2 regions of the Mycobacterium sp. ML4 genome follow, and region 1 is predicted to be linked to the other one. Evidence: riboswitches for the same ligand, from Rfam matches in the RefSeq annotation. Region 1 holds a riboswitch; the other holds the start of a gene.
What was found. A riboswitch is a leader RNA that binds a small molecule or an ion and turns the genes downstream of it on or off. The one in region 1 is predicted to bind cobalamin.
Positions count from the first base shown of each region.

Region 2: another riboswitch for cobalamin. It lies ahead of ACX9NE_RS23085 (PPE domain-containing protein); the one in region 1 lies ahead of metE (5-methyltetrahydropteroyltriglutamate--homocysteine S-methyltransferase).

Region 1 is NZ_JBTNSY010000002.1:254,178-269,342, forward strand. Features, by position in the region: gene ACX9NE_RS03200 (DUF3556 domain-containing protein) at 1-168, shown strand, start outside; gene metE (5-methyltetrahydropteroyltriglutamate--homocysteine S-methyltransferase) at 254-2,524, opposite strand; cobalamin riboswitch at 2,682-2,889, opposite strand; gene ACX9NE_RS03210 (SDR family oxidoreductase) at 2,921-3,568, opposite strand; gene ACX9NE_RS03215 (TetR/AcrR family transcriptional regulator) at 3,585-4,847, opposite strand; gene ACX9NE_RS03220 (STAS domain-containing protein) at 5,420-5,731, shown strand; gene ACX9NE_RS03225 (hypothetical protein) at 5,770-6,000, opposite strand; gene ACX9NE_RS03230 (acyl-CoA dehydrogenase family protein) at 5,997-7,085, opposite strand; gene ACX9NE_RS03235 (acyl-CoA dehydrogenase family protein) at 7,082-8,227, opposite strand; gene ACX9NE_RS03240 (VWA domain-containing protein) at 8,335-10,026, shown strand; gene ACX9NE_RS03245 (AAA family ATPase) at 10,076-10,918, shown strand; gene ACX9NE_RS03250 (ABC transporter substrate-binding protein) at 11,007-12,125, shown strand; gene ACX9NE_RS03255 (spirocyclase AveC family protein) at 12,130-13,248, shown strand; partial or broken gene ACX9NE_RS03260 (SDR family oxidoreductase) at 13,241-14,098, shown strand; gene ACX9NE_RS03265 (cytochrome P450) at 14,118-15,165, shown strand, end outside.
Region 2 is NZ_JBTNSY010000023.1:48,456-63,620, forward strand. Features, by position in the region: gene ACX9NE_RS23040 (YcaO-like family protein) at 1-1,087, shown strand, start outside; gene tyrS (tyrosine--tRNA ligase) at 1,090-2,373, opposite strand; gene ACX9NE_RS23050 (bile acid:sodium symporter family protein) at 2,479-3,366, shown strand; gene ACX9NE_RS23055 (DNA-3-methyladenine glycosylase) at 3,456-4,067, opposite strand; gene ACX9NE_RS23060 (ABC transporter ATP-binding protein) at 4,125-4,877, shown strand; gene ACX9NE_RS23065 (ABC transporter permease) at 4,892-5,641, shown strand; gene ACX9NE_RS23070 (TetR/AcrR family transcriptional regulator) at 5,610-6,251, shown strand; gene ACX9NE_RS23075 (Trm112 family protein) at 6,217-6,435, opposite strand; gene ACX9NE_RS23080 (acyl-CoA synthetase) at 6,428-9,427, opposite strand; gene ACX9NE_RS23085 (PPE domain-containing protein) at 9,658-11,358, opposite strand; cobalamin riboswitch at 11,462-11,640, opposite strand; gene ACX9NE_RS23090 (ABC-F family ATP-binding cassette domain-containing protein) at 11,681-13,450, shown strand; gene ACX9NE_RS23095 (cytochrome P450) at 13,456-14,739, shown strand; partial or broken gene ACX9NE_RS23100 (type III polyketide synthase) at 14,722-14,877, opposite strand; gene ACX9NE_RS23105 (hypothetical protein) at 15,029-15,165, opposite strand, start outside.

The sequences.
Region 1 (15,165 bases):
GTGCGGGTGGTTCTGCTCGACGCACAACCGATCCACCGGCAGATCCAGCGATACCGGTTAGTCGACGCCGCCACAGGCGAATTCGAACGCGGCTACGTGCGGGTGGCCGACATGGTGACCCGCCAGCCCTGGGCCGACGACGTGCCGGTCCACGTGGAGTCCGACTAGGGCCAGCTAATGCCGCGAGCAGACACAAAATCGCACGTTCCGGCCCGCCGGAACGCGATTTTGCGTCTGCTCGCCAGCGGGGGCGCTAGGCCTCCGACCGGACCTGGTGTGCCGCGGCGACCATGTTGCGCAGCGATGCCGTCACCTCGTCGACATTACGGGTCTTCAATCCGCAATCCGGGTTGACCCAAAGCCGTTCCGCGGGAACGGCTTTCACCGCGGCGCGAAGGGACGCCGCCATCTCGTCGGTGCTCGGCACCCGCGGGGAGTGGATGTCGTAGACGCCAGGGCCCACGCTGTTGGCGAAGCCGACCGCGTTCAGGTCGTCGAGCACCTCCATGTGCGAGCGCGCCGCTTCTATGGAGGTGACGTCGGCGTCCAGATCCGCGATCGCGCCGATCACCTCGCCGAACTCCGAGTAGCACAGGTGGGTGTGGATCTGGGTCGAGTCGGCCACACCCGAGGTGGCCAACCGGAAAGAGCCTACGGCCCAACGCAAGTACTCGTCCTGGTCGGCCCGGCGCAGCGGCAGCAACTCCCGCAGCGCCGGCTCGTCGACCTGGATCACCGCGATGCCGGCGGACTCCAGATCCACCGTCTCGTCCCGGATCGCCAGCGCCACTTGATCGGCGGTGTCGGCCAGCGGCTGGTCGTCGCGGACGAACGACCACGCCAGAATCGTCACCGGCCCGGTCAGCATGCCCTTCACCGGCCTATCGGTCAGCGACTGCGCATAGGTGATCCAGTCGACCGTCATCGGGTGGGTGCGCACCACATCGCCGAACAGGATCGGCGGCCGCACACAGCGGCTGCCGTAGGACTGCACCCAGCCGTTGTGGGTGGCGAAGAACCCCTCCAGCTGCTCGGCGAAGTATTGCACCATGTCGTTGCGTTCGGGCTCACCGTGCACCAGCACGTCGATGCCCAGTTGCTCCTGCAGCGCGATGACGTCGGCGATTTCCTGCTTCATCCGCCGCTCGTACTCGGCCTGGTCGATCTCGCCGGAGCGCAAGGCGGCCCGGGCGACTCGGATCGCCGAGGTCTGCGGGTAGGAGCCGATGGTCGTGGTCGGCATTACCGGCAGCTTCAGACGGGTCTGCTGGCTCGCGCGGCGGTCGGCGGGATCCCCGCGGTGCACGCCGGACGCGACGATCGTCTGCAGGCGGGCCCGGAGCCGGTCGTTGTGCAGGCGCGGGTCGTTGCGACGCGAGGCCACCGCGGCGTCGGACGCCGCGACCTCCTCGGCGACGGCGTCGCGTCCGTCCCGCAGTGCCCGGGACAGCACGACCACCTCGCGCACCTTCTCCGCCCCGAACGCCAGCCAACTGCGCAGGTTGTCGTCCAGGTCGGTCTCGGGCTCCAGTGAGTACGGCACGTGCAAGGTCGAGCACGACGTAGACACGGCGACGGCCGCCGCCGATCCGCGCAGGGCCGCCAGCTTGCCCAACGCCGCTTGCAGATCGGTGCGCCAGATGTTGCGGCCGTCGACGATGCCGGCCACCAGCGTTTTGCCCGCCAACTCCGGCACCGCCGCCACCGCGGTATCGGGGCCGTAAACGAGGTCGACGCCGATCGCCTCGACCGGCGTGCGGGCCAGCCCCGCCAGCGAGGCGCCCGGGTCGCCGAAATAGGTGGCCACATGGATGGCCGGCCGGTTGGCCACCGTGCCCAGCGCGTTGTAGACGGCCTCGGCCAGCGCGGGAGCGTCGGGGGAGATGTCGGTGACCAGCGCGGGTTCGTCGAATTGGACCCACTGGGCGCCGTTGTCGGCGAGCAGCGACAGCAGTTCGGAGTAGACCGGCATCAGCTCCTGCAGCCGCTCGATCGGTGCGCCCGCGCCGTCCACCGCCTTGCTCAACAGCAGGAAGGTGACCGGCCCGACGATCACCGGACGTGCCGGGATACCTTGCGCCAGTGCCTCTTTCAGCTCGGAGAGCACCTTGTCGGGGTTCAGCGAGAACCGGGTCGAGGGACCGATCTCGGGAACGAGGTAGTGGTAGTTGGTGTCGAACCACTTGGTCATCTCCAGCGGGGCGACGTCGTCGTTGCCGCGCGCGGCGGCAAAGTAGCGGTCCAGTTCGTCGGAGACCCGGCCGACCCGCACCGGTAGCGCCCCGAGCAGCACCGAGGTGTCCAGCATCTGGTCGTAGTAGGAGAAGGTGTTGATCGGCACCGAGTCCAGGCCGGCGGCGGCCAGGTCTGCCCAGGTGTCGCGGCGCAGGGTGGCGGCGACGGATTCCAGGTCGGAGCGGCTGGTACGGCCGGCCCAGTATCCCTCGGTCGCGCGCTTGAGTTCGCGGCGCGGGCCGATCCGGGGAGAACCGGTGATGGTGGCGGTGAATGGTTGAGCGGTCACAAGCGGTCCTTCATTCGACGGTGTGGACACCGCCCGCGGACGCGCAGCCGACAGTCGGGGCGATGCGCTGGTGCTCTCTAGAGCCCGCGTACCACAACGGCTGGCTGCCAAACGCCCATTCCACGAGGCGATGTGCCGCCGGACGCGGCGCGCCCGGCACAGCTGGCAGGTCTTCGGACTCACAGGCGCGCACCGAAGCTCCTACTGGCCGTCGCTTCCCAGTCCTGCCGGACCAGTGCATGTGACGGCGGTCGTTCCTGCATACCGCTGCGGGACAGTCCCGGATTCTCACCGGGTTCCCTCTCACGAGACGGACACGCCTCGCTCGATGCCGGCGTCACGAGGGCGCCGGCAGACCAGTTGCGAGGCCAACGCTACTCCGCGGGGCGGGTCTGGCTATCGTGCGGTCGCCAGCGCGACGGCGATCGGGACGTCGCCGTTGTTGAAGTCGATGGTGCGGCGGATCGTCGCGTCGTCGGCCAGAGCGCCCGCGACGACTGCCGCTACGTCCTCACGTGACACCTCGCCCTTGGCTTTGCCCACCGCGATGTGTCCGGTGCCGGGATCGAGGGTGAGCCGGCCCGGGCCCAGCACGGTCCAATCGAGATCGCTGGCCCGCAGGTGGGCGTCCGCGGCGGCCTTCGCCTCGGCGTAGGGAAAGAACGAATTCTCCGGCGAGACGCCATGTCCGGGGCCCGCGCCGAAATACGACACCATGACGAACCGCTTGACGCCGGCATGGCCGGCGGCGTCGATCACCCGGATCGCGGCGTCTCGGTCCACGGCGTAGGTGCGCGCCGGGTCACCGCCGCCTGCCCCGGCGGTGAAGACGACCGCGTCGTGCCCGGTCAAGAGGTCGGCCAGGGCGGCGGTGTCGAGTTGCTCGATGTCGGCGGTGATCGACTTGGCGCCGGTGGCCGCGACCTCGTCGGCATGGTCGGGGTTGCGGAACACCGAGCTGACCTGGTCCCCGCGCGCGGTCAGGATTCGGGCCAGATGCAACGCGACCTTGCCGTGGCCGCCGATAACGATGATGTGCGCCATGATTCGACGCTACCCGCTAACGCTTCGGGCGAATCGTGACACCGCGCAGGACGGTGTCACGGGCCAGGATGAGCGACGAGCGGGTGCCTATCGCGCGCAGGATGTTCTCCGGTATCCACTGCATGCCGATGATGCAGCGGGCCAGCATCGTGATACTGGGCGCGTCGATCCGAATCTCCGACGATCGAATACCTTCGGATAGAAGCGATTTCATCTGCCGCAACCGAGTCGTATACAGCCAGCCGGGGTTGGCGGTGTTCGGAGGCGACTGTCGCATCCAGGCGAGCTGGATCCGGAACTCGTCGGAGAACTGGTCCAGCGCATTGACGTTGACCCAACTCAGCGCGTCCAGCTTCTCGACGGGGGTCGCCTGGGAACGCAGCACGTCCACCCAGCCGGCTTCCACCTTCTGACCGAAGGAACGCATGATCGACGCCAGAAGTTCGTCTTTGGAACCGATGACGCGGTAGACGGTGCCGGTTCCCAGACCGGCCGCCGACGCGATGTCTCTGACCGTGGTCACTTCATATCCCTTGCGGCCGAACTCTGTTCGTGCCACCGCCCGCAGGTGCGCCGCTTTGTCGCTCGGGTCGGCTTCGCTGTCGTCGGCCCAGGATGAGATGACGTCGCCGGCGGCGGCAAACGCCTTCGACCGGTCCAGGGCCCGGTCGGTGGGCGGCCGAGACGCCAGTCCCTGCAGGATGATTCGACACATCAATGCGGCCACCTGGTCGGCGGAGGAGTTGTGCCGTATCACGTCCAGTCCGACTTGGAGCATGGTCTGACAGATCCGGTCGGCCAGCGTCGAGAGATCGATGTCGGCCTTGATGTAGCCGCTCCACCGGGCCGCGCGCAGCGTCTGCAGCATCGCCTCCTGGATGGCGACCGGCCGCTGCTGCGTCAGCTTCATCAGTTCGGGATCGGCGCTCGGGCCCTCGTAGAAGGACATCTGCAGGGCGGCCCGATGCCGCACCGCACAATTGGCGATCGCCGATCCGAGCTCGACGATCTGCACGGCGGCGGGCCGGTTGTCCGGTTCGTCCAACCTGGCTTGAGCACTCTGTCCGATCCGGGTCAGGTCGGCTTGATAGCGGCGGATGAGTTCGACAAGGATCGCTTCCTTGGACTCGAAATGGTGATACAAACTGCCCGGGAGAATGCCTGCCGCGTCAGCGATCTCCTGCAGTGAGGTCCGCAGGCCCGACGAGGCGATCAGCGACGCCGCGGTCTCGAGGATCTCGGTCCGGCGTGTTCCGGAGGCGGTTGCGCTGTCGGTCATGGCCGGCTGGGCGGGTTCCCAGCGGGGCGCGTTGAGGGCACCACGGCGAATCGTCTCCCTGCTGACCAAATGTTTGGTAGAGGCTAGAGGCTATCAGAGGGGGCGCGCCGACTGCGCTCGTTGCGCCCATGCGCTCCTTTCAGGGGCTGCGGTCAGCACCCGGTTGCCTTCGCCGAAAACAACAATGCCGCTCACCTTGATCGGAAGCGTAATGTCACCGCGCGATGTGAGGAGTAAATGCGATCGTCCGGGTCGGCCGCCGCCAGCATGGGGCAGCTCCGGTCGGCTGCCCGCGCACTGTTGCTGCGCAGACGACCTTCTGCTCGCGGTCGGCGAGGCGACCGCCAGCACCTCCACACACGCCGGTGCCGAAGTCGAGATGACGGTGACCGCCGAGATCGTCGACGACGAGCTGACGACTGCCCGCGTCGCACGGGAATCGCGGCCACGGCTTTAACCCGATGGATGCGCGCCCTGGTCGACCGCGTTACCATCACTCCCTCGGACGGGGGAACCACGGTGACACATATCAAGAGTGCGCGCATGACATCCGCCGCAAGGATGGTGCCCTAGTGACCGAGCCGCTGCTGAGCGTGACGGTTGATCTCGCTCAACAACCACGCGTCGTCACGGTCATCGGTGAAATCGACCGGGCAAACGTCGAGCAGTTCACCAGCGATGTGGCCCGGGCAACGGCCGACGCGCCGCGAGTCACCCTGGATATCTCTGGTGTCTCCTACTGTGACAGCGCCGCCGTGCGGGCTCTGTTCGGCATCGCATCCACTGTCGAGGTGACCCTCGTCATCTCCCCGACGGGCCCGATCAAAACGCTGCTGAGAGTTTCAGGGCTCGACCAGGTCGTCACCGTGAACGTCTCGGACTAGCAACAGGCTGCGTGGCGTCCGAACCCATGTCAAACGGGTCAGTCGGGCCCACCGTCGACGGTGCCTACGCCGAGTTGCGCGCAAACACCGAAAACTTCCCCGAAAATCGAGTCGGGCACCGTGAACGCCTCGGTCGCCGACACCTCAGCCAGGTGGGCCGCGATGTCCTCGGCACCGGGTTCGCGGTCGGCGTCGGCGAGCCACCCCGCACCGAGCCCGCGGCCCGCGTCGCTGACGATCGCGACCTGGTTCTGGAAATCGATACTCACACCTGCCCGCTCTTGGTAAGGCGCGCACCGATTTCGGTGAAATATCGGTCCGGCCCGCCGCCGAAGGCGCTCCAGTTCAGCAAGCGCTTCAGGTAAAGGTGGGCGTCGTGCTCCCAGGTATAGCCGATCCCGCCGAACACTTGGATCGCCGTGTCACCGACGGAGGCCAACCGCCCGGCGAACGCCTTGGCCCGCATCGCGGCCAGGTGGCGTTCCCCGGGGTCGGCGTTGTCGGCTGCCCACAATGCGTGAATGACCCCGCTGCGGGCCAATTCGACCGTTTCGAGCATGTCGACGCAAAGATGTTGGATCGCTTGGAAAGAACCGATGGGCTGATCGAACTGCCTTCGCGTCTTGGCGTAGTCGACCGCCAGCTGCATGACGGCGCGGGCGGCGCCCAGCGCGTCGGCCGCCATGACGGTCAGTACCGCGTCGGCAACCGCCTGAATGGCTTCGGGCGACAACGCGGCCACACGTGTCGCGGGCACGTCGTCGAACCCGACCCGAAACTGTTTGCGGGTCTGGTCGATTCCACGTTCGGCCGTGACGGCGAGGCCGGCGGCATCGGGGCGAACCGCGAAAAGGCCGGTGCCCTCCCCGCCGTGGGCCAGCACAAGCAGAATATCGGCGGCCACCGCGTCGGGTACGGCGGCGAGTTCGCCCTTCAACACGGCAGGGCCGTTGCGCTCCAACGCGGAAACGCTTTCGAACACATCGAGTGTCGCGATGATGCGGCCGTCGGCGATGCCGGTCAGGATGTCGGCGGCCTGTTGCCCACCGGCCGAGCTCAGCATCCGCGTCGCCGCGACCGCCGTGGACAACCACGGCCCGGGATGCAGGGCAGCGCCCAACTCTTCGGCGACGATGCCGGCCTCGACCATTGTCAGGCCGGCGCCACCGCGTTCGGGCGCCACCAGCAGGCCGGTCGCACCGAGGTCGGCCAGACCCCGCCACACCTCCGGCGTGGTACCGGTCGGGTCGTCGAGCAGCAAGCGCACATGTCCCGAAATCGGTGCTCGCTCAGCAAGAAAACGCCGCACCGTGTCCCGCAGCGCGATGTGGTCGTCGTCCAGTTCGAGGTTCATTTGCGCGGCAACCCCAGCACCCGGGTAGCGGTGATGTTCTTGTTGATCTGCGTGGTGCCGCCGGCGATGGTCAGCGACCGCGACGTCAGCCGGTAATCACGCCAGCGGCTGTGCACGTCGCTTGTGCCGAGCACGTCGAACGCCAACGCGGCGAGATCCTGCCCGATCTCACCCCACACCGTCTTGGCCAGGCTTGCCGACGCATAAGGGTCGCCACCGTGCAACGTGGCGGAAATCGACCGCTGGCACAGCACTTCCAGATACTTGATGCGGACCGCGATCTCGCCGAGGCGGCGCAACACCACCGGATCCTCGAGCGCCCCGTCGACCGCCGCGAAGTCCGCGACCAACTCGTGCAACCGCACTTCCAGCTCGGCGTAGAGCCGGGCGGCTCCGGCGCGCTCGTGGCTCAGTGTCGTGGTGGCAACGTGCCAACCCCCATTGAGCGGGCCGAGCAGGGCATCGGCCGGCACGCGCACGTCGTGGAAGAACACCTCGGCGAAATCGGTGTCTCCGTTGAGGGTCACCAGTGGACGCGCCTCGATGCCCGGCAGGGTCATGTCGACGATCAGGCAGGAGATCCCCTTGTGCTTCGGGGCCCGCGGATCGGTGCGGACATACAGTTGGCACCACTTCGCCTTGTGCCCCAACGAAGTCCAGATCTTCTGGCCGGTGACGACGAAATCATCGCCATCTCGCACCGCCCTTGTGCGCAACGCGGCGAGATCGGATCCGGCCTCGGGCTCCGACATGCCCTGACACCAGATGTCGGCGGCACGCATCATTCGGGGGAGCAGCGTCGTCTTCTGCGACTCGGTGCCGTACTGCATGATCGCGGGCGCGATATTGTTCATGCCGATGACGTTGAGCGGCACCGGTGCCCGGGCGCGGGTGATCTCCTCGGTGTACACCAGTTGTTCGAGTACGGTGGCGCCGCGGCCGCCGTACTCGACGGGCCAGGACACCGCTGCCCAGCCGGCGTCGGCCATGGTCGCGTTCCACGCCCGCAGCTTGTCGAATGCGGCTTCGTCGCGGCCGGAAGGTCGCCGCGCGGCGATCAATTCGTCAGTCAGATTTGCCGACAGCCAGGCCCGCAACTCGGCGCGGAACCGCTCCACCTCGGCCGGGTATGAGAAGTCCACGTTCGCGTTCGAACCCCTGGTCTGAGTCTGATTGACTGCGCCTGAACCGGACTTTACGTTGGAACAGATATTTGGTCAATATCGGCCGGCGGTTCGGAGGTGGGCACGTGGCCGGGGACGACGCTCGCACCGACGGGCTCAGCGTGCTTGCCTCTGCGTGGGCGGGACGGACCGTCGCGGTGGCCCCGCTGCCACCGGGCGAGCCTGCCTGGACAGACGGCCACACGATCTACGTCGACGACGCTGCCGGTCCGAAAACCGAAGTGTTACAAGCGATAGCGGTGCAGGCGTCGCTGCTGGCGGCTGACAGCCTGGTCCCCGAGGTGCTGCGATCCTTGGTCCGTCATCCCCGGCTGGTCAGGCGATATCTGGCAATCGAGGGGCATCGCGCACTGGCCGGCAACGCCGGTGTGCTGCCGCGGGTGCTGCTCGGCCTCGGCGACAGTGACCTCGCGAGTCGCAGCGACTCACCGACCGCCTCGTTGTGTCTGGCCCACGGGCGCGCGAGAATCGACGACCCGGCACCGGTGTTCGGCGTGATTCGTCCGGCGAAGGTGCTGGCCGCGAGCCGCCGTGATGCCCGGCAACAGGCCGGCCCGCACCATGTCCCGCGAGGGCGGGGCGGGCAACTCGACGAACTCGAGGCAGGCCGGGACGACGATTCCGACGATCCGGACTTGTTCACCAGCCCGGTAGGCGGCGGCGGCTTCCTCGGCAACTGGGTGAAGAAGCTGCTCTCCCCGGTGCGCAAGACGGGCAGCGGCGGCGGACCACCCGGTGCCGACAGCCCAACGCACCGCACGAATTCGGGCGACCGCGGTCGGTACGCGGTGTCCTCGCCGGCGGCGCCGTCGAGCGAAGAGGGTCAACAGGCCCGGGCGGACGGGGTCCGGTACCCGGAATGGGACGTGACGCGCATGCGTTACCGGCCAGGCTGGTGCACCGTACGGGAGATCGAGCCGAAACTGGTTGCCCAGGCGACGGACGCCATCGACGACGCCATCGGCGTGCGGCGCCCGCTCGCGCGCTTGGGCATGGGGTTGCACCGCCGCCGCCGGCAGTCGCAGGGCGACGACATCGACATCGACGCTGCCGTGGAAGCGCGCGTCGGAGTGCTGGCCGGTGCGGTACCCGACGAGGCGGTGTACCTCGACAGCCTGCGCCGCCGGCGTGACCTGTCGGTGTTGCTCCTGCTCGATGTGTCGGGGTCGGCGGCCGAGCCGGGTACCGTTGGGCGGAGCGTACATGAACAGCAGCGCGCGGCCGTCGCCAATCTCACTGTGGCGCTGCATGATCTAGGTGACCGGGTGGCTCTTTACGCCTACTACTCGCAGGGCAGGGCAGCGGTGAGCGTGATTGCAGTCAAGCGCTTCGACGATCATCTCGACGCCCGGGTGATCAGGCGGCTGAACAGCCTGGAACCCGGCGCGTACTCGCGCCTGGGCGCCGCCATCCGGCACGGCTCGACGGTCCTGGAATCGCGGGGTGGAACCTCGCGCCGGTTGTTGGTGGTGCTGTCCGACGGCCTCGCCTACGACCACGGCTACGGGCGTGCTTACGGCGCCGCGGACGCGCGGCGCGCCCTGGCCGAGGCGCGGCGCCGCGGCACCGGTTGTGTGTGCCTGACCATCGGAGCCGGGACCGACGTGCAATCCTTGCGCCGCGTGTTCGGCAGCACCGCGCACGCGGTGATGGCACGCCCGGATCAACTCGCCGGTGTGATCGGGCCGCTGTTCCGGTCCGCGCTGCGCTCGGCGGAGGTTCGCCGTAAGCCGTCCGCGCCCTCGTCAGTCTTGTAAACAAACATCTGTTCAGGCTAGTCTCCGGGAAATCGGCAGAAGGGAAGTCATGGCCCACGAGACCGCGGTCGTTCACCAGGGCCATCCCGGGGCGGAACGGGTCCGGCCCTACTACCAGGCGGTCGGTAATGAAGAGGTCGTCTTCAAGGCTGCCTACCGGCAGAACCTGACGCTGCTGCTCAAAGGGCCGACCGGGTGCGGCAAGACCCGCTTCGTCGAGGCGATGGCCCATGACCTCGGCCGGCCGCTGATCACCGTCGCGTGCCACGACGATCTCACCACCGCCGACCTGGTCGGTCGCTATCTGTTGCAGGGCGACGAGACGGTGTGGGTGGATGGTCCGCTGACCAGAGCAGTGCGTGACGGCGCGATCTGCTACCTCGACGAAGTGGTGGAGGCCCGGCAGGACACCACCGTGGTGCTGCACCCGCTCGCCGACCACCGGCGCCAACTGCCCATCGAGCGCCTCGGCGTCACGCTGGACGCGGCACCGGGATTCGGCCTCGTGGTGTCGTACAACCCTGGATATCAGAGCGTCCTCAAGGACCTCAAGGATTCCACCCGCCAGCGCATGGTGGCCCTCGAATTCGGTTTTCCCCCGGCCGATATCGAACAGTCAATCGTCGCCCACGAGGCGGGCGTGGATCATGCGACGGCGGCTGAACTGGTCCGCTTCGGTCAGGCCATCCGCCGTTTGGAGACCGGCGGACTGCGTGAGGTCGCTTCGACCCGGGTACTCATCGCCGCGGGCCGGCTCGTCGCCGAGGGGCTGAGCATGGCAGAGGCGGCCCGTGCCGCGATCACCGGGCCGCTGACCGATGACGTGGCGGTGGGTAAGGCCCTGCGCGAGATGATCGAGGTGTATCTGGGCGAGGGCGGAGCCGGGAGATGATTGACGCTGATGGGCACTGGGGCTACCGTCCGAACAAATATTAGGTTTTCTTGGTTCCTACCGGGAAGCGGTGAGTTGGGGAGGCCGGATGTCCTACGAGAGCAGCGCAGAGCCGATCAAGGTCGGTTACCTGATGGACTTCACGCTGCCGCCGGGGTTCCCCGAGGAGATGCTGGCGGACTTCACTCGCTGCTTCGATCTGGTATTCGCCGACGCTGTGGAGAGCGGGCTGCTGGACCGGCCGGTGCAGATGATCTACCGGGAAGTCGAGGGCCTGCCCAAAGGGTCGGTGAAGGCGGTGATCGATGCGTTCGGCGAACTCGTCGACCAAGGATGCCTGGTGGTGTTCGGGCCGCACATCACCGACAACTGCGTTCCCACCCGGGAGGCGATCGAAGAACGGTTCAAGGTTCCGGCCATCAGCGTCACAGGCACCGACGACTGGTTGGGTGAATGGACGTTCGCGTTCCCGCAGGGGTCGATGACCGACGAGCCGATCTTCATCGCGGACCTGGTTGCCAAGCGCGGGTTCACCCAGATCGGTGTGCTGGTCGAGCAGAACCTCATCGGTGAGAGCTATCTGAAGAACCTGCGAAGCGCGGTTCGGCGCAAGGGCATTCGGATCGTCGCCGAGGCACCGATCGCGCAGACCGCCCAGGACATCACTGACGCCGTACGCACCCTGCACGATGCGAAGGCCGAGGCGGTCGTCCATCTCGGCTTCGGGTTCGGGATCGTCTTCATCAACCCGGCGTTGCAGGCCGTCGACTGGGATCCGCCGAGATTCACCACCACGGCCTTCCAGAACGCGTGGGTGAACCCGATCATGTGGAACGCGTTCATGGGTTGGATCGGGGTCGACCAGTACGACGAGTCGAATCAGGTTGGCCAGGACTTCCTGGACCGCTACGCGCAGAAGTACAACGGCCGCCGCCCCGAATACTGCGTGCCGCCGGTCAACCGCGACGTCGCAGCGACATTGGTGCGGGCGTTCTCCGACGCCCACCCACTGAGTCCACGGGGCGTCAAGGAGGCGCTCGAGCGGGTGAAGATGATGCCGGCCGCAGTCGGGGCGCCGGGCACCCGGGTGTCGTTGGGCAAGTGGACCCGGCGCGCCTGGATGGGGGCGGGATATCTGGTGGCGCGCACCCTCGATGCCGACGGCGTCAACTCGCACCTGGTGGATCGCTTCGGAGAGGACGGCTGAGCACATGGCCGCGCCGTTGAGAACTGCCGAACCCGCTGCGGCCGGTGGGAGCGGGAAACCCAACTGGGGCAGGTGGATCGCCGGCGCCGCGCTCGCCGCGTTCGCGCTCGTCTTCATCGCGAACTGCCGCACCGCGCTCGATCCTCGAGTGGCGAATCCGAACGTGCAAGGGCGGCCGCGGCCCGTCCGGTTCGCCTTCGGCCTGGACTACATCACCTTCCTCGAGATCTCCACCATCGTCATGCTGATCGTGCTGTTGGTGGTGTTCATCCGCGGCTGGCGGCGCAACCCGGGTAGTCCGGTCATGTTGATGTTCCTGTGCACCACGCTGATCGTCTGGCAGGACCCGATCATGAACTGGGCACCGTTCGCGGTCTACAACCCCGACCTCACGCACTGGCCGGAGTCGTGGCCACTGGTCTCCCTGTCGCCCACCGTCGAGCCGTTCGTCGTATTCGGTTATGTCACTTTCTATTTCGGCCCGTACTTCCCGGCCATCGCGATCCTGCGCAAATGGCAGGCCAAGAAGGGGCCGGAGCATTTCGTGTCGCGGCACCCGTTGATCAGCCTGGGCCTGCTGACCTGTGGGATCGGCTTCGTCTTCGACGCATTCCTGGAAATCCAGCTCGTCCACATGGGCATGTACATCTACTCGCAAGTGATTCCCTGGGGTTCGGTGTTCACCGGGACCACCTTCCAGTTTCCGCTGATCTGGGAGTCCTTCTCGGTGACGTTCGTGATGGTGCCGGCGGCGATCCTGTGTTACCGCGACGACACCGGCAGATCGGTAGCAGAGAAACTCGCCGCAAAGGCCAAGCTCTTTCCCGGCCGCCCGGTACTGGGCACGTTCGTGGTGATGTTCGCCATCATCAACGTGTCCTACTTCGCCTATGGCGCCTGGTTCGCCGTCATCAAGGCGACCAAAGCGGCGACCTCTGTCGCCTGCCCGTGGCCCTATCCGGAGGCGAAAGTCTATGACCCACAGGGTTTCTACGAGCGAGCTGGTGCTCGGGGGCCGTACTCGGTCGGCATCTGGTCGACTTGGCTGAGCGGAATGCCCGACGGCCGGCCGCACGTCGACCCACCGGTGCCGGGCCAGGGAGCCTGCGCGAGCAATGGCTGATCCGCGTTCGGTGGTCATCACCGGTGCCTCGCGCGGCTTGGGATTCGCCTCGGCTGTGCGAATGTGCCGCGAAGGGTGGCGGGTGGTCGCGGCCATGCGCAGCCCGGCGCAAGCACTCCCGTCCCTGCAGCGCGCCGCCGGCGGCGACGAGGCGCGATTGGTCCCCGTGCAGCTCGACCTCACCGATGCCGCGTCCATCTCGGCGGCGGCCAGGTCGATCGAAGAATCCGTCGGCACACCCTACGCAGTGGTGCACAACGCCGGCATCTCCGCCGCGGGAGTGGTGGAAGAGACGGATACGGCGTTGTGGCACAACATGTTCACCACTAGCGTCCTGGGCCCCGTCATGCTCACCCAAGCGTTGCTGCCGTCGATGCGGGCCGCGGGCCAGGGGCGCATCGTCCTGGTATCCAGCGCGGCCGGGGTGCGGGGTCAACCGGCCACCGCGCCGTACTCGGCCGCCAAGGGCGCCCTGGAACGTTGGGGTGAGTCGATGGCATGCGAGATCGCGCCGTTCGGTCTCGGTGTCACCGTGTTGGTGGCCGGCACCTACGACACCGACATCATCACCGATGCCGGCACCACCGACAGCCGCGATTTCGACGGTCCCTACGCCTGTTTGCACCGGACCATGGACACCCGGGGACGGCTGGCGATGAAACTCGCCCGGCCACCCGAGCGGTTCACCGACGGACTGGTCAAAGCACTCGGCGACACCAAGCCTTTCCGACGCCGCGGGGTGGGGCCGGATGCCTCAATGCTGCTTGCGCTCAACAGGATTCTTCCCGCCGCGGCTATGCACCAGCTTTCTCGGCTGGTGCTCGGCATACCGAGGCAGGGCGCCTTGCGGACCGACTGAAGGAGCAGTGATGGAACAGCTATTCGACGATCTGGAAGACTTCGGCGCTTTCGACGATGCAATCTCCGGCGACATCCGCGATCCCTACACCGAGTTGGCGCGGTTGCGACGCGAGCAACCGGTCCAGCGGCTTGAGACATCGGGGGCTCTCCCGCACGAGGAATCATTGCCGATGTTCATCGTTTATCGCCACGAGGACATCCAGCTGATGCTGCGGGATGACCAGACATTCTCCTCGTCAGCGGTCATCGCCGCGTTCGGACCGGTGTTGGGCGAACGCGTCATGCTCGGCATGGACGAACCGGTGCACGGCCGGCTGCGGTCGCTGGTGTCGAAAGCCTTCTCGCAGAAGTCATTGGCGCGGTGGCAGGACGAACTGGTCGCGAGGGTGGCCAACGGCCTGATCGACAACTTTGCGCCCAATGGCTGGGCGGATCTGGTCAAGGAGTTCACCTTCGACTACCCGAGCCAGATCATCGCCGGCCTGCTCGGACTGCCGGAGCAGGACTACCCACAATTCCAGCGTTGGTCGATCTCGCTGCTGAGTTGGCTGATGAACCCCGAACGAGGACTCGCCGCGGCAGCGGCGCTGTGTGACTACTTCGCACCCATCCTCGAAGCTCGGCGTGCCGAGCCGAAAGACGATCTGATCAGCGCACTGGCCGCGGCGGAGATCGACGGTCAGCAGCTCGCGGACGAAGAGATCTTCTCCTTCCTGCGCTTACTGCTGCCTGCCGGAGTGGAGACCACGTACCGGGCTCTGGGCAACCTGCTGTTGGCGCTCCTGTCCGATCCGGTGCAACTGGACGCGATCCGTGCGGATCGTTCGCTGCTGCCCCAGGCGATCGAGGAGGGCGTGCGCTGGGAGGCGCCGCTGCTCACCATCACGCGGGTGGCCACATGCGACACCGAACTCGGCGGAGTGGCGATCCCGGCCGGGGCCACCGTGATGCCGATGCTGGGCTCGGCGAACCGGCAGGAAGATCGCTATCCCGACCCGGACAGGTTCGACATCCACCGGCAGGCACGGGCGCACCTGGGCTGGGGGCACGGCGTCC
Region 2 (15,165 bases), on a different contig from region 1:
GCTGAAGTTCGCCGGAATTACCCGCGTCGCCGACCTGACCTGGCTGGACGATATCGGAATCCCCACGGCACAAGCCATCCGCCCCGCGTCGCTGACGTTGTCGGTGAGCCAGGGCAAGGCTCCCACCTACCGCGCGGCGCAGGTGTCGGCGGTGATGGAATCGCTGGAAAACTGGCACGCCGAGCAGGTGGTTGCCGACCTGAGGTTCACTGCGACAACGGATCTGGACTCCGTACTGACCTACGACCCCAACCAGCTCCGGCACCGGACCGCAAGCTTTTATCACTCAGGCGCCAGGCTGGACTGGAAGATTGCGACGACACTGCTCACCGGACGCCGGACCTGGGTGCCACTGGAGACCGTCATGGTGAATGCCGCCGTCAACGATATGTGGGACCCGCCAATGTTCGAGATGGACACCAACGGGCTAGCCTCCGGCAACAGCTATCACGAAGCCGCCCTGCACGGCCTGTACGAACTCATGGAACGGCACAGTCTCGCCACCGCAGAGCCGGGGCTCACCTTGTTCGAGGTGCCGCTGGATGATGTCGCAGACTCGCAGTGTGCCGAGCTGGTTGACATGATTTACCGCGCCGGCAGCGACCTGAGGCTGACCCGCATGGATAACTGGCCCGGTTTTTACTGCTTCAGTGCCTCGTTGCGGTCAGGGACGACGGAGCTGCCGTTCGCCGGACACGGCCTCCACACCGACCCCAATGTTGCGCTGTCGCGAGCGATTACCGAGGCCGCTCAATCTCGCCTCACCGCTATCAGCGGCGCTCGCGAGGACCTACCGCCGCTAATCTATCAACGGTTCGCCCGAGTCCACTCGTATGCTCCCCTGGAACGGCCCACCCGGGAGCTGCCCACTGCGAAGCAGATAGCTTGGGACGTACCGGATATCGAGTCAATCGAGGACTTGCTGATTTCAGCGGCATCGGCGGTGACCGACATAGCCGGCACCGAACCCGTCGCTGCGGTATGCGATTTCGCCGACGCGTGCGTTCCCGTCGTCAAGATCGTCGCTCCCGGATTGGCCCTAGAGCACAAATCACCGATGCGCGTCCGTCTGGACCACGCGGATTAGCATCAGCGGACACGTTCGACCCCCGCCACATGCCGCTTTCCCCGGCGCAGCACCAGCCACCGGTCATGCAGGAAATCTGTTGGCTGCGGCGACCATTCGTCGCTGGTGACGCGAACGTTATTGACCGACACGCCGCCTTCACCGATGGTGCGCCGCGCCGCCTTGCGGCTTTCCGACAAGCCACTGGCCACCAACAGGTCTACGATGCCGTCCGGCGCACCCGGTTTGAGCTCTGCCACCGATGTCTCACGCAGTGCCGCCGACAGAGTCGACTCGTCCAAGCGGTCCAGCTCGCCCTGACCGAACAGCGCCCGGCTGGCGTGTTGAACGGCTTCGGTGGCCGTCTCTCCGTGCACCAGGGTGGTCAGTTCGGCAGCGAGCCGACGCTGTGCGGCGCGCTGGTGGGGCCGCTCGGCGGTTGCTTGTTCCAGTTCGGCGAGTTCGTCGGCCGACATGAAGGTGAACCAGCGCAGGTAGCGGATCACGTCGGCGTCGGCGGTGTTGACGAAATACTGGTACCAGGCGTATGGGCTGGTCATTTGCGGGTCCAGCCAGAGGCTTCCGCCGCCGGTGGACTTGCCGAACTTCTTGCCGTCGGCCGATGTCACCAGCGGCACGGTCAGCGCATGCACTGCGGCACCGAGCTTTTGGCGCACCAGACGCACACCGGCGATGATGTTGCCCCATTGGTCGGATCCGCCGATCTGCAGCGAGCAACCGTGCCGCCGGCGCAGTTCGACGTAATCGTTGGCCTGCAGCAACATGTAGCTGAACTCGGTGTAGGAGATCCCCTCCCCTTCCAGACGCCGCCGCACGGTGTCGCGATCCAGCATCACGTTGACCGAGAAGTGCTTTCCGATGTCACGCAGGAACTCGATGGCAGACAGCGCACCGGTCCACTCCAAGTTGTTCTCGACGATCGCACCCGTCGGCGAGGCGTCGAAGTCGACAAAACGTTCCAACTGGCCCCGGATCAGCTCGGCCCACTCGGCAACGGTGTCCGCCTCCTGCAGACTGCGCTCCCCGACCTCACGCGGATCACCGATCATGCCGGTCGCACCGCCCGCCAGCACGATGGGACGGTGACCGGCACGCTGGAAGCGACGCAACGCCAGCAGCGGCACCAGGTGTCCGGCGTGCAGGCTTGCCGCAGTGGGGTCGAACCCGGCGTACACGGTGATCGGACCCCGTCGCGCCTCGGCTGCCAGCGCGTCGAGATCGGTGGACTGTGCGATCAGTCCACGCCAGCTCAACTCGTCGAGAATCCCGGACGACTCGTTACCCATGCTCAGATCCTTCCAGGGCGGTGGCCGTAACGCGCGCACCGGATGCGTTCAGGCTGATTCCAGCCGGTTGGGGTCAGCCGGCGATCAGGTAGTTTGCGGAGGGTCATGGACAACCGCTTCTTCCCATTGGTCGTGGTGGCGATCATGCTCGCCCTGGGCCTCACCCTCACCGTGGCCGATTTCCAGCGCGCCACCAAACTGCGCGGTCCCCTGCTGGTCGCGCTGCTGTGCCAATCCGTCCTGCTGCCACTGTTGTGCCTGCTGATCGCCGAGGCTCTCGATCTCGAACCGAACCTGGCGATCGGGCTGATGTTGATGGCCGCCACGCCCGGGGGGCTGATGGCGAATGTGCTGAGCCATCTGGCCGACGGTGACCTGGCCCTCAACCTGACGTTGACCGCCGTCAACGCAGTGCTGTCGATCGTTGCGATACCCGCGATCCTGGCGTTCTCGATGACCTGGTTCCTCGGTGGCGGGCGCATCATCCCGCTGCAGTTCGACAAGTTCTTCGGGGTGTTCGCCGTCGTGCTAATCCCCACCACGATCGGCGTCGCCGTCCGCCACCGCCTGCCCGATCTGGCACGGCGGCTGAACAAACCGGTCCGGATCGCGGCCGCGGTGCTGCTGGTGATCGCCCTGACCGCCGGCATCGCGGGGGGTCGCACGACGCTGATGAAGAATTTCGGCGTGCTGAGCGCGGCCGTCGTGTCCTTCTGCGCCATCAGCCTGACGGTGGGCTACCTCGCCCCGCGCTTGATGCGGCTGGCGCCCCGGCAGGCCGTCGCCGTGAGTCTGGAGATCGGTCTGCACAACGCCGTCGTGGCGATCGGCATCGCCTTGAGTCCGCAACTGCTCAACAACACCGAGATGGCCACCCCGGCCGCGGTTTACGGGGTTCTCGCACCGCTGGTGGCACTGACATTTCTGGTCGTGGTCCGCCGGCTGGATCCCGCCTATCGCGGGGCATCCCGACGCTTCGGTCGTCCAGCCTGAAAACTTGCATGCCGCCACTCGCACGTTGCCTGCAATTCTTCAGCCTGGCCGAAGGATCCGGCCTGGCGCGGGACCTCCCGGCACCGGGGCTAGTCGCTGGTTCCCGGGGCGGGCGCGCGCGGGCTTCGCCGGTACGCAGACACCTCCGGGCGTCCGGCCAGCCACAACCGCCATGGCCGGTCCGCGGCCTGGCTGACCCCCACCCGCGGCCCCGCCGTCGCGGTCAACGGCGCACGCAGTTGCAAACTCACCGGACCTTCCGGGTCGAACAAGTCAATCCCGTTGTCGTCCATAGTGATTCCTAAAGCCGCACACAGATTGCCGGGACCCCGGGCCAGCGCCGCCCCCCGGACCGCCTCACCGCGGCGGCCCCGGGCCAGGTCCAGTCCGTCCTCGATCGCGCACGCCCGGAGCAAGACCGCGGCAGCAGTGCCGTCAGGCCCGCACGACACGTTGGCGCAGACATGGATCCCGTGACTGCGGTAGGTGTACAACCGCCCGGGCGGACCGAACATGACCGCGTTGCGCTCCCGGAGCCCGCGGTAGGAGTGCGCGGCGGCATCCGGCCAGGGCCCGTCGGGAACGCCGCCGTAGGCCTCAACCTCGACGACCACCGCCGTGACCCCTCTCCCGATCAGGGCGGCTCCGAGTAGCCGATGGGCGGCCGCCACCGGATCCGCCAGCAGCTCGGTAGCACTCACCGAACCGATTCTGCCTGGCTCTTGACAGGCACCCCGCACTGGGCGGATATTCATCATATGATGACTTCATCGCATGATGAATTTTCTGCACCGGCGGTCAGCGTCGAGCATCTGCGGGTGGTACGAGGCAAACACGCCGCACTGCACGACTTTTCGGTCCAGATCGCCCGCGGCACCATCACCGGCCTACTGGGCCCATCCGGGTGCGGAAAGACGACGCTGATCCGCAGCATCGTCGGCACCCAGATCATCGCCTCCGGCACCGTCACGGTATTGGGCCAGCCCGCGGGAAGCGCGGCCCTGCGCCGACGCGTTGGATACGTGCCCCAGGATCCGACCATCTATCGCGATCTGCGGGTCATCGACAATGTCCGCTACATCGCATCGCTGTATGGCTACGACAGTCACGCCGCCGACGAAGCAATCGAGCGGGTGGGGCTCTCGGAACACCGAACCGCGTTCTGCGAGAACCTCTCCGGCGGTCAGCGCACGAGGGTGTCGCTGGCCTGTGCGCTGGTCTGCCGGCCCGATCTGCTGGTGCTCGACGAGCCGACGGTGGGACTGGATCCAGTGCTGCGCGTTGATCTTTGGGGGCAGTTCGCAGAGCTGGCCGACGCCGGCACCACGCTGCTGGTATCCAGCCATGTGATGGATGAAGCCGATCATTGTGCCGACCTGCTGCTGATGCGGGAAGGCCGCCTCGTCGCCCACACCACCCCGGCCCGACTACGAGAGGACACGTCATGCACGTCACTGGAGGAAGCGTTTCTGTCCATCATCAGGCGCAGCACCGGGCGCCTGGCCGGATAGGGCTGCGCGCCCAGCTGAAGCCCTACACGGCAACCACCTCCAGGATTCTGCGCCAGGTGGCCGCCGATCACCGTAGCGTCGCGATGATCCTCGTGGTGCCTGTCCTGGTGATCACGCTGATGTACTTCATGTTTCAGAACGCCCCGCATCGTCCGGGGACACCGACGCCGTTCAACAACGCCTGCCTGATCATGCTGGGGTTGTTCCCGCTGTTCGTGATGTTCATCATCACGTCGATCACCATGCAGCGGGAACGGTTATCGGGCACCTTGGAGCGCATCCTGACCACACCGCTGCGGCGCCTCGATCTGCTCATGGCATACGGAACAGCGTTCTCGATCGCTGCCGCAGTGCAGGCGACTGTGGCGTGTATGGTCTCGTTCTGGCTGCTTGGTTTCAGCACCGCGGGCCACCCGGTGTGGGTGTTCGTGATCGCGATCGACAATGCCATTCTCGGGGTGGGCCTGGGTTTGTTGTTCAGTGCCTTCGCCCGCACCGAGTTTCAGGCGGTGCAGTTCATTCCGTTGGTGATGGTGCCGCAGCTGTTGCTCGCCGGTGTGATCGTTCCGCGGGCCGCGATGCCGGGATGGCTGGAGTGGATCAGCAACCTGATGCCGGCCAGCTACGCGCTGGAGGCCTTGCAGCAGGTCGGGACACATACGGAACTATCCGATACGGCGGTGCGCGACATGCTCGTGGTGTTGGCGTTCGCGGTCGCATCGTTGTGCCTGGCTGCGGCGACCCTGCGCCGGCGGACCCCCTAGCGTGGCCGGGCGACGTCCTGGCCGTCCCGCGGGCAACTCCGACACCCGGGAACGTATCTTGATGAGTGCGCGAGAACTGTTCGCGCTCAATGGCATTGATCGGACCTCGATCAGGGCGGTGGCCAGGGCAGCCGGAGTCGATGCCGCCCTTGTGCACCACTACTTCGGCACCAAAGAGCAGCTGTTCGCCGCGGCGATCCACATTCCGATCGACCCCATGCAGGTGATCGGACCGCTGCTGGAGGTGCCGGTCGAGGAACTCGGGTTCAAACTGCCATCGCTGTTACTGCCGCTGTGGGATTCCGAACTGGGCGCCGGCTTGATCGCCACGCTGCGCTCGCTCATCTCGGGCGACGACGTGGGGCTGGCGCGCTCGTTCCTGCAGGAAATCGTCGGCGGCGCCGTGGGGTCGCGCGTCGACGATCCACCGGGAACGGGCAAGCTGCGCACCCAGTTCGTCGCCTCGCAACTGATGGGCGTGGTGATGGCGCGCTACATCGTCAAAGTCGAGCCGTTCGCGTCGCTGCCCACCGAGCAGATCGTGGCAACCATCGCGCCCAACCTGCAGCGCTACCTCACTGGGGATCTACCGGAAGGCCTTGCGCCGTAAGCCGATCGTGTTCCTCGTCGTCGACGTCGCGGGCCTCGTCCACGAGCAGGACCGGGATGCCGTCCTCGATGCGGTAGGCGCGGCGCAGCCTGGGGTTGTAGAGCTCGCGGCCGTCGTTGACCAGCAGCAGCGGCCCGCGGTCGGCTGGGCACACCAGGATATTCAGCAGGGTGTCATCAAGCATCGGCAGTGACTTGCTTTCCGCTGAGCTCGGCGCGCGCCGCCGGGGTCAGCTTGCGGAATTCGTTGGTGGCGGCGTCGAAGTACCATGACTGCCGCCCGGACTTGGGGATTCCGGCCGCCCGCAGGGCGCTGACGGTGGGCCGGAAAGTCGCGCTCAACGTCATCTTAGGCACCACGTGCACGATGTCGGGCCCGAGCCCCACCGGCATGCTGCTCACGGCCTCGGTGAGGTCGGCCGCGGTGATCGTCGCGCCGGGTCGCAACGTCACCGCGGACACCGCCAACTGGCGATCGCCCACCGAGACGCCGTAGGTCACCGCAAGGTCGACCGCGCTGATCAGGCCGAGGGCGTCGACGACCAGCTCCGCGTAGACCATGCCCCGCACCGTTGGGATCACCGCGCCGCGCCGGCCGGCCAGCCAGAAGTCGCCGTCGTCGTCGCGGCGGAACAGGTACTCGGTGGAGATCCAGGTGTCGGCGGGCGCGAAGACCCCGCGCTTGACCGATGCGGTCGGGTCGATGGGCCCGCGCGATTGGGCAAGCAGGACACCGATCTGATTAGTCGCGGCCACCTGCACGAACCCGTCGTCGTTCTCCAAGATCAGGTCGTTCTCGGGGTCATAGGCACCGAGTTCGACCCGGCCCACACCGGGCAGCGGCCGGCCCTTGCTTCCGACCTTGACACCGGAGACGTTGGCCAGCACCGCCTGACCGTCGGTGGTGGCGAAAAATTCGACCACGTGCGCCGGCGCGAAGGCGTCCAGCACGCGCTCCCACAAACCGGTCGGCATACCCGAACCGATGAACAGCCGGACTGGGTGGTTGCCGTGCAACCCGAAGTCCGGGTCGTCGACCACATCGCGCAACATGGCCCAGGTATAGGACACCACGGTAACGCCGTACTGACGGATCTCGGAGACGAACCGGTCGGGACGCAGGCCGCGGGACAGCGCAATGCGGGTGCCGCCCACCACCGCACCGCCAAGGCTGACCAGCAATGCGGACTCGTGGTGCAGCGGCGTGAGGCAGTACACCGTGTCCTTGCGGTCGAGGGCGGCCGTGGAGGCGGTTCCGAACGCCGACAACGCCCACCGGTAGTTGGTGATCTGCTTGGCGACCAGCTCGCCACCGGCCGCGTTGAAGGCGATGAACGCCAGGTCGCGCGCGAACCCCGGGTTGGCGCGATACCACGCGGGTAGCTGCACCGCGTCGGGATCGATCTGCTCCATGTCGATCACTTGGCTCTGTTCCAAGGCGTCATCGGGCAGATGCAGATCGCGCGATTCCCCGCCGCCCAGCACCAGAATCTGACCCGGAAGCTGGCGGGCGGCCTCCAGATTGGCGGGGTCGGTCAGAATTTCGCTGACCGCGCCGAGCCGGACCTGCGCGGCCAGGTCGACGTCGTTGCGCATCAATACGGCTACGCCGCCCAGCCGGGACAGCGCGACGATGGCGACCAGTGCGCTGGGCCGGGTCTCCATGAGGATGCCGACCCGGTCGCCCTGGCGCACGCCCACCTCGATCAGGCCGCGGACGACGTTGTTGATCCGGCGGTTGACCGCCTCGTAGGTGTGCACGCGGCCGTCGAACAACAGGAATTCGCCTTGCGGCGCGTCGTGCGCCTGTTCATCGATGATGCGACCCAACGAAATTCGCGTGTGGTCATTGAGTTGTCCAAGTCGGGCCAGCCTCGGCAGGGTACGTACGGTCTCCACGGCCAGGGTGCGCATGGAGCGGTTGGCCGCGACGACGGCGTCGGCCGCGCCCCGAGCCAGTGCCAACGCCGCCTCGGAGACCTCGCCGATGCCGTGCGCGATGCGGGAGCTGAAGGCGACCCCGCTGTCGCTGTGCTCCTCAGGCTGCTCGATCATCAGGCTGATATTGGCCGGTTTGTCGCCGTTGCTGGAGATCCAGCGCACCCAGTCGGCGACGGTGGGCCAACTCTGCTGAGCCGCTCGCGATCCCACCACCAAACCGAAATGGCCGGTGCGGATCAGACATTCGTACACCTCGGTGTTGGGGGCGGCCCGCCGGATGCCGCGCACCGATGCGGGTTGGCCGATGTCGTCGACTTCGCCGACGAACGCCAGGATCGGGCAGGTGATGTCGGTCAGCGTGACCAGCTGACCGTTGATGGCGAAGCCGCCCGTCATCATCCGGTTGTGGGCAATGAACTGTTTGAGCAGCTCCGAGATGGCCGGGCCGGACCAGGCGATCCACCCCTCGCGCTCGAGGAACCTGCGCTGCTGTTCTCGGGGCAGCAGCGCCTCACGGTCGTGCAACTGACGCAGGAAGTCGATGCGGGCCTGTGCCGTCTTGATCGGATCCATCATCTGAAAGCCGGTGCGCGCCATCCAACTTGGGATGTTCAGCCGGTTAAACACATGATCGGCCATGAAGTCGGCCACGCCGGCGCCCATGTTCGCGGGAATGCCCATCGGGAGCGCCGCCAGAGTGTCCACCGGGGACCCGAACGCCACGATGCTGGCCAGGTTTCTCGACCGCCGGTACGCCGCGACCTGGTAGCACCACATGCCGCCCTGGGAATAGCCGACCAGATGCACGTCCTGGCCGGCGGTGTCCTTGACGGTGTCGATTGCCTGGTCGAGCGCGACGATGTGGTCGGCCAGGGTGCGACGCATACCGCCCTCGACCTTGTCGGGTGAGCCGAAGTCGATGACCCAGGGGTCCAGTCCCCTGGCGTGCAGGATGCCCACCGCGCCGTCTTCACGGGTCACGTCCCACATGTCGGCCGACATCATCATCGGGTGCACCATCAGCACCGGCGGACCCACTGGCGGCTGACCGGGCCGGTTGTCCGGCGGAAAGTACCGGCGCAACTTGTACATCGGCACGCTCTCGACCACCTGGGACGGTGACGGGACGCTGCCGGTTTCCAGCCCGCCCAGCCGTAACACCTCCAGGCCGTTCTGCGCGGTGGCCACCAGTCGCTCGACCGGTCGGGTGACCATCGAAAAATTGAGATCCACCACTGCTCCCTGCGTGCTTCCTGGTTAAGCCTTGACCAGCGTGGACATCATGGCACATGGGCCCGGATGTGTGGTCTAGGTCACTCTTTTTGCGTCGGGTGGCGGTCGCCGGCGCGCAGACGCTCCACCATAGTCGGCGAAAGTCCACCCCATCGCCCAGACTGCAAACCTGCAGCGAAAGTACGAGTAGGGGCCTGCAAGAATGCAGCCTCGGCGAAGCGATCGGGTTGGGTCTAGGTCGGTTGTGCGGGCGAATCACGGCTGGGTAGGCGATTATCAGATGTCCGCTCTGCGCTCCAAGTCCCCGGCAGCATCGGAACCCGCGGCGCGACACCGAACGCGTCTCCGGCCAACGTCGCAAAACCCGCCGCGGTACCGGCGCTTCGCCCCGGCACAGTCCCGGCGAAACCCAACGGTGCCGCGCCCGGGGCCGACGCCTGCGGCTCGGGGTCCATATATTCGTACCCTCGGCCGAGCTGGGTGACCTTCGTGCGCCGGCGCCGGGGTCTTTCCGCCTGTTCATCGGGCGTCGGCGCGACCGTGGGCTCCTCAGCACTGTCGGCCTTCGGCGCCTTCTTTCGGGCGCCGGCCATGGCCGCCTGGTCCGCGACCGAGCCAACGTCACCCACCAGGTAGCCGAAGTTCTCCATACCCGCACTCATGCCCAGACCCCCTCCCGTGCCCGTCACCGTCGGTGGCGCCGCGGGCGGGGGCGGAGGCGCCCCCGGCCCGGGAACCGACCCGGCCGCCTCCGCCGGTGCTGGCGCTGGCGATGAGCTGGATGTCGGAACCATCGGGGCCAGCGCGGCCAACGGCGGGGTGATCGCCGGTGCGACGGGTGGCGCGGGCGGGAGGGCAGCCAGCGCCGCCAGGCCCTTGATGCCGATCGGCCCCAGCGCCGCGCCCGCAGCCAGCGGCACCAACGGAGCGGTCAGCAACGGGACCACGACCGCGAGCAGCACGATGCTCTGCTCCAGCAGGGTCTTCATCAGCGCAATCGTGTCGGTGATGACCGTGCCGATGATTTCGACGGTGACAAACAGAATTGTGAAACTGATGGTCGCAGGGTTGCCCGAGGCGAACGCCGCCGTGAGGTCCAGCGCGACGAACGAGAACATCTGCGACAGGAAAGCCACATAGGTGCCGATATCCATCGGGTAGCCGAGGGCGAACGCGACATTGAACGGACTGAGGTAGGTGAGCGGGTTTCCGAGGATGACGAGATACGGGTCGAACCCGGAAAACAGCGCCTGGAAGAATGGCAGATTCGACAGCGCGTCGATCAGGGGCTGAATGTACTTGTCGTAGAAGGCGATATAGCCGATGTCCTGCAGCCAGGTGAAGAAATCGTTCTGCCGGTCCGGAGGCAAATCGCCGGCGGCGGCCAGCGCGCCGGTGGTGACAATCTCCGGCGCCGCTGTGGTCTGCGGCGCAGTGTCCACCGCCGCGGCGGCGACGCTCTGATACGTGCTCATCACCGTGGCAGCCTGAATCCACATCCGCGCGTAGTCGGCCTCGTTGAGCGCGAGTGGAATCGTATTGATGCCAAAGAAATTCGTGGCCACCAACATTGCGTGGGTGGCGTGATTGGCCGCCAGCTCCGCCAGCGTGGGCATGGCCGCCAGCGCGGTGGTCCAGGCCGCGGCCGCGGTTTCCTGCCGGATGGCCATGGCCGCGCTGTGCGCGTCGGCTTGCATGAGCCACGCCAGATACGGCACGTGCGCGGCCACATACGACCGCGCGGCCGGCCCATCCCAGGAACCCGTCTGCACGGAGGCCAGCACCGCCGCCAGCTCCCGGGCGGTCTCGCCGTACGCGGCACTCAGCGAACTCCACGCGGCCGCCCCGGCCAGTAGCGAACCGGCGCCGGGGCCGCTACTGAGCAACGCCGAGTGCACTTCCGGCGGTGCGGCCATCCAAATCGGAGCGCTCATCGCGCACCCACCCGGCTGGAGACGGAAAACATTGTCAGCGTCGAAAGATCACAAACAAGAAGCCGAAGAAACATCGGACGGCGATCGCTCTCTCGGGGTGCACCGCCCCGGGTCGCAGGACGCGAGTATCCTGGCTCTCGGATCGCTGCTCGCCTCGCCTTCCAGCTAATCGCCGTGGCGTTTGAGGGTCGCTCCCCGATTACAGTGGCGGGACCGCGCCGGTTTCACACCGGCTTCCTGCATCGTCATTGCCTTACCGTGGCATTCTCGCATCCTGCCGGTCCCAGCGGTAGCCAACCGCGCGCCCGGTAGCCTCACTCCAGTGGCACACCTGCTCGGAGCCGAGGCGGTACACCTGGCATATCCGACCCGGGTGATATTCGAGTCGGTCACCCTGGGCGTCAACGACGGCGCTCGCATCGGCATCGTCGGCCGCAATGGGGACGGCAAGTCCAGCCTGCTGAACCTGCTCACCGGCCAGCTCAAACCGGACTCCGGGCGGGTCACCCAACGCAGCGGTTTGCGGGTGAGCGCGCTGGCCCAGGCCGACACCCTGGATCCCGACCACACGGTGGGCTGGGCGCTGGTCGGTGACCAACCGGAACACCAGTGGGCCGGCGACGGCCGGGTACGCGATGTGGTTTCCGGTCTGGTATCCGACATCGCATGGGACGCAATGGTTTCCACGCTGAGCGGAGGTCAGCGCCGACGGGTGCAGCTGGCCCAGCTGCTGATCGGCGAGTGGGACGTGATCGCCCTGGACGAACCCACCAACCACCTCGACATCGAGGGCATCACCTGGCTGGCGGGCCACCTCAAACAGCGCTGGGCGCGCAACAGCGGCGGGTTGCTGGTGGTCACCCATGACCGGTGGTTCCTGGACGACGTCGCCACTGCGACGTGGGAAGTGCACGACGGCATCGTCGAGCCGTTCGAGGGCGGATACGCCGCATACGTGCTGCAGCGGGTGGAACGGGATCGCCAGGCCGCGGCATCAGAAGCCAAGCGCCAGAACCTGATGCGCAAAGAGCTGGCCTGGTTGCGCCGCGGCGCCCCCGCGCGAACCGCCAAACCCAAATTCCGCATCGAGGCCGCCAATCAGTTGATCGCCGACGTACCCCCGCTGCGCAACACCGTCGAGCTGGCCAAGCTCGCGACCGCCCGGCTGGGCAAGGACGTCATCGACCTGCTCGACGTCTCGGTCTGCTACGAGGGGCGCCCGGTGCTGCGCGACGTCGAGTGGCGCATCGCCCCGGGCGAACGAACCGGGATCGTGGGGGCCAACGGCGCCGGCAAGTCCACCCTGCTGGGGTTGATCGCCGGCACCGTCCAGCCCGACACCGGCCGCGTCAAGCGCGGCAAGACGGTCCGGCTGGCGGTGCTGGATCAACAGGGCGATGAGTTGAAAGCACTGGCCGGCGAGCGGATCGCCGACGTGCTCAATCGGCTTCAATCCGCATACGAGGTCGAGGGCCGTGAGATGACGCCGACCCAACTGCTCGAGCGGCTGAGTTTCGACCGGGGGCAGCTCTCGGCGCGCGTCGGAGAACTGTCCGGCGGCCAGCGCCGGCGCCTGCAGCTGATGCTCACCATGCTCGCGGAACCCAATGTGCTGCTCCTCGACGAGCCCACCAACGATGTCGACACCGACATGCTGACCGCTACCGAGGACCTGCTCGACTCCTGGCCGGGCACGCTGATTGTCGTCTCGCACGACCGCTACCTGCTGGAACGCATCACCGACCAGCAGTACGCGATCCTGGGGGGCCGGCTGCGGCACCTACCGGGAGGCATTGACGAGTACCTGGCGTTGGCCGCCCAGTCGCCCGCCAAGCCGTTGGCGCAGGCGCCGGAGCCGCAGCAGGCGATGTCGGGGGCACGGCGGCGCGCGGCGGAGAAGGAATTGGCCTCGGTCGACCGCCAGTTGGCCCGCCTCGCCGCCCGGATCGAGGCCAAGCACACCGAACTGGCCGAGCATGACCACTCCGACCACGTCGGCGTCACGCGATTGACGAGGGAATTGCGCAGCCTCGAGGACGAGGTCGCCGCAGTCGAGGCACAGTGGCTGGAGTTGTCGGAGGTGCTGGAATGAAGCCGGTGCCTTACCCGCCCGGTGAAGCGTTGCTGGCGGCGTATCGACGCCGAGGTCCGGTGATCAACGCCGGGATCGGACGGCACGGTTTCGTGTATCTGCTTGGCCCTGAGGCGAATAAGTTCGTGTTCGCCAATGCCGATGCGTTCAGTTGGCGCGAGACGTTCGAGAATTTGGCGCCGGTCGACGGGCCGACCGCGCTGATCGTCAGCGACGGAGAAGACCACCGCCGCCGGCGCAATGTGGTGGCGCCGGGGTTGCGGCACCGCCGGATTCAGGACTACGTTCCCGCCATGGTGCGCTCCGTCGACACCATGATTGACAGCTGGCAGCCCGGGCAACGGTTGGACATCTACCAGCAAATCCGTTCGGCGGTGCGGCGCAGCACCGCAGAAAGCCTGTTCGGATCCCGGATGGCCGCGCATTCGGATTTCCTTGGCACGCAACTGCAGCCGCTGCTGGACCTGACCCATCGCCCACCCCAAGTGATGAAGTTGCAACGACGGCTGCACTCCCCCGGCTGGCGGCGAGCGATGGCGGCCCGCTCACGCATCGACGAGTTGATGGATGCCGAGATCGCCGATGCCCGCGCCCGGCCCAGGCCCGACGATCACCTGTTGACGACGCTGCTCAACGGCCGATCCGATGATGGAATAACCCTCAGCGACAACGAGATTCGTGACCAGATTGTTTCGATGATCACGGCGGGCTACGAAACGACCAGCGCCGCGCTAGCCTGGGCCGCCTACACACTGCTGACGTTGCCCGGCGCCTGGGACACGGCCGCTACCGAGGTGGAACGGGTGCTGAACGGTGCGGCGCCGACCGCCGCACACCTGCCCGCCCTGACCTACCTCAACGGCGTTGTGCACGAAACACTTCGGCTGTACCCACCGGGCGTGATCTCGGCCCGCCGGGTCATGCGCGATCTGGTGTTCGACGGGCACCGGATCCGCGCGGGGCGGCTGATCGTCTTCAGCGCGTACGTCACCCACCGGCTTCCCGAGTTATGGCCCGAGCCAACCGACTTCCGTCCGCAGCGCTGGGACTCCGCGGCGCCGGACTACCGTAAACCAGCGCCCCACGAGTTCATTCCGTTCAGCGGGGGCTTGCACCGGTGCATCGGCTCGGTGATGGCCATCACCGAGATGACGGTCATGCTGGCCCGGCTGGTCGCTAGGACCACACTGCGGCTGCCGGCTCAGCGTATCCGCGCCGCGAACTTCGCCGCGCTCAGTCCCCGGCCGGGCCTGATGGTAGAAGTCTGCGGCTCACTGCCAGCGCAGTAACCTGAGTTCGGCGCAGAATCCGGGTCCCATCGCGAGCCTTCCGCTGCGCGATCGCGTCTCAAGGGTGTCGCGCCGGATGTGCACCACCGACGACAAGGACAGGTTGCCGATTTCGCCGCGCGAGCGCCAGGTCAGCTTGTCGGTCTTGTTGGCCATTCGCCGGGTTTTTCAGCTGCTCGTCGGGCAGCGAGGCTGTCGTTCGCGCGAAATTTGGGTCGACGCGAACCCAGGGTGGAGTCGTCAAGTCCCTGGGAGTGGTGTAACGGCTGATCCTTCGATTTGGTGGGGGTTAGAAGGGTTGGTTGGGGTCGGTGTTGGTGGTGTCACCTCCTGTGGTGGGTTGCCATCCGCTGTCGGGGTGGCAGGAGTCCTCGGGCCATGGCGTGGGGACGGCGTGCTCGTCGTGCCAGCCGGTGTGACCGGTGT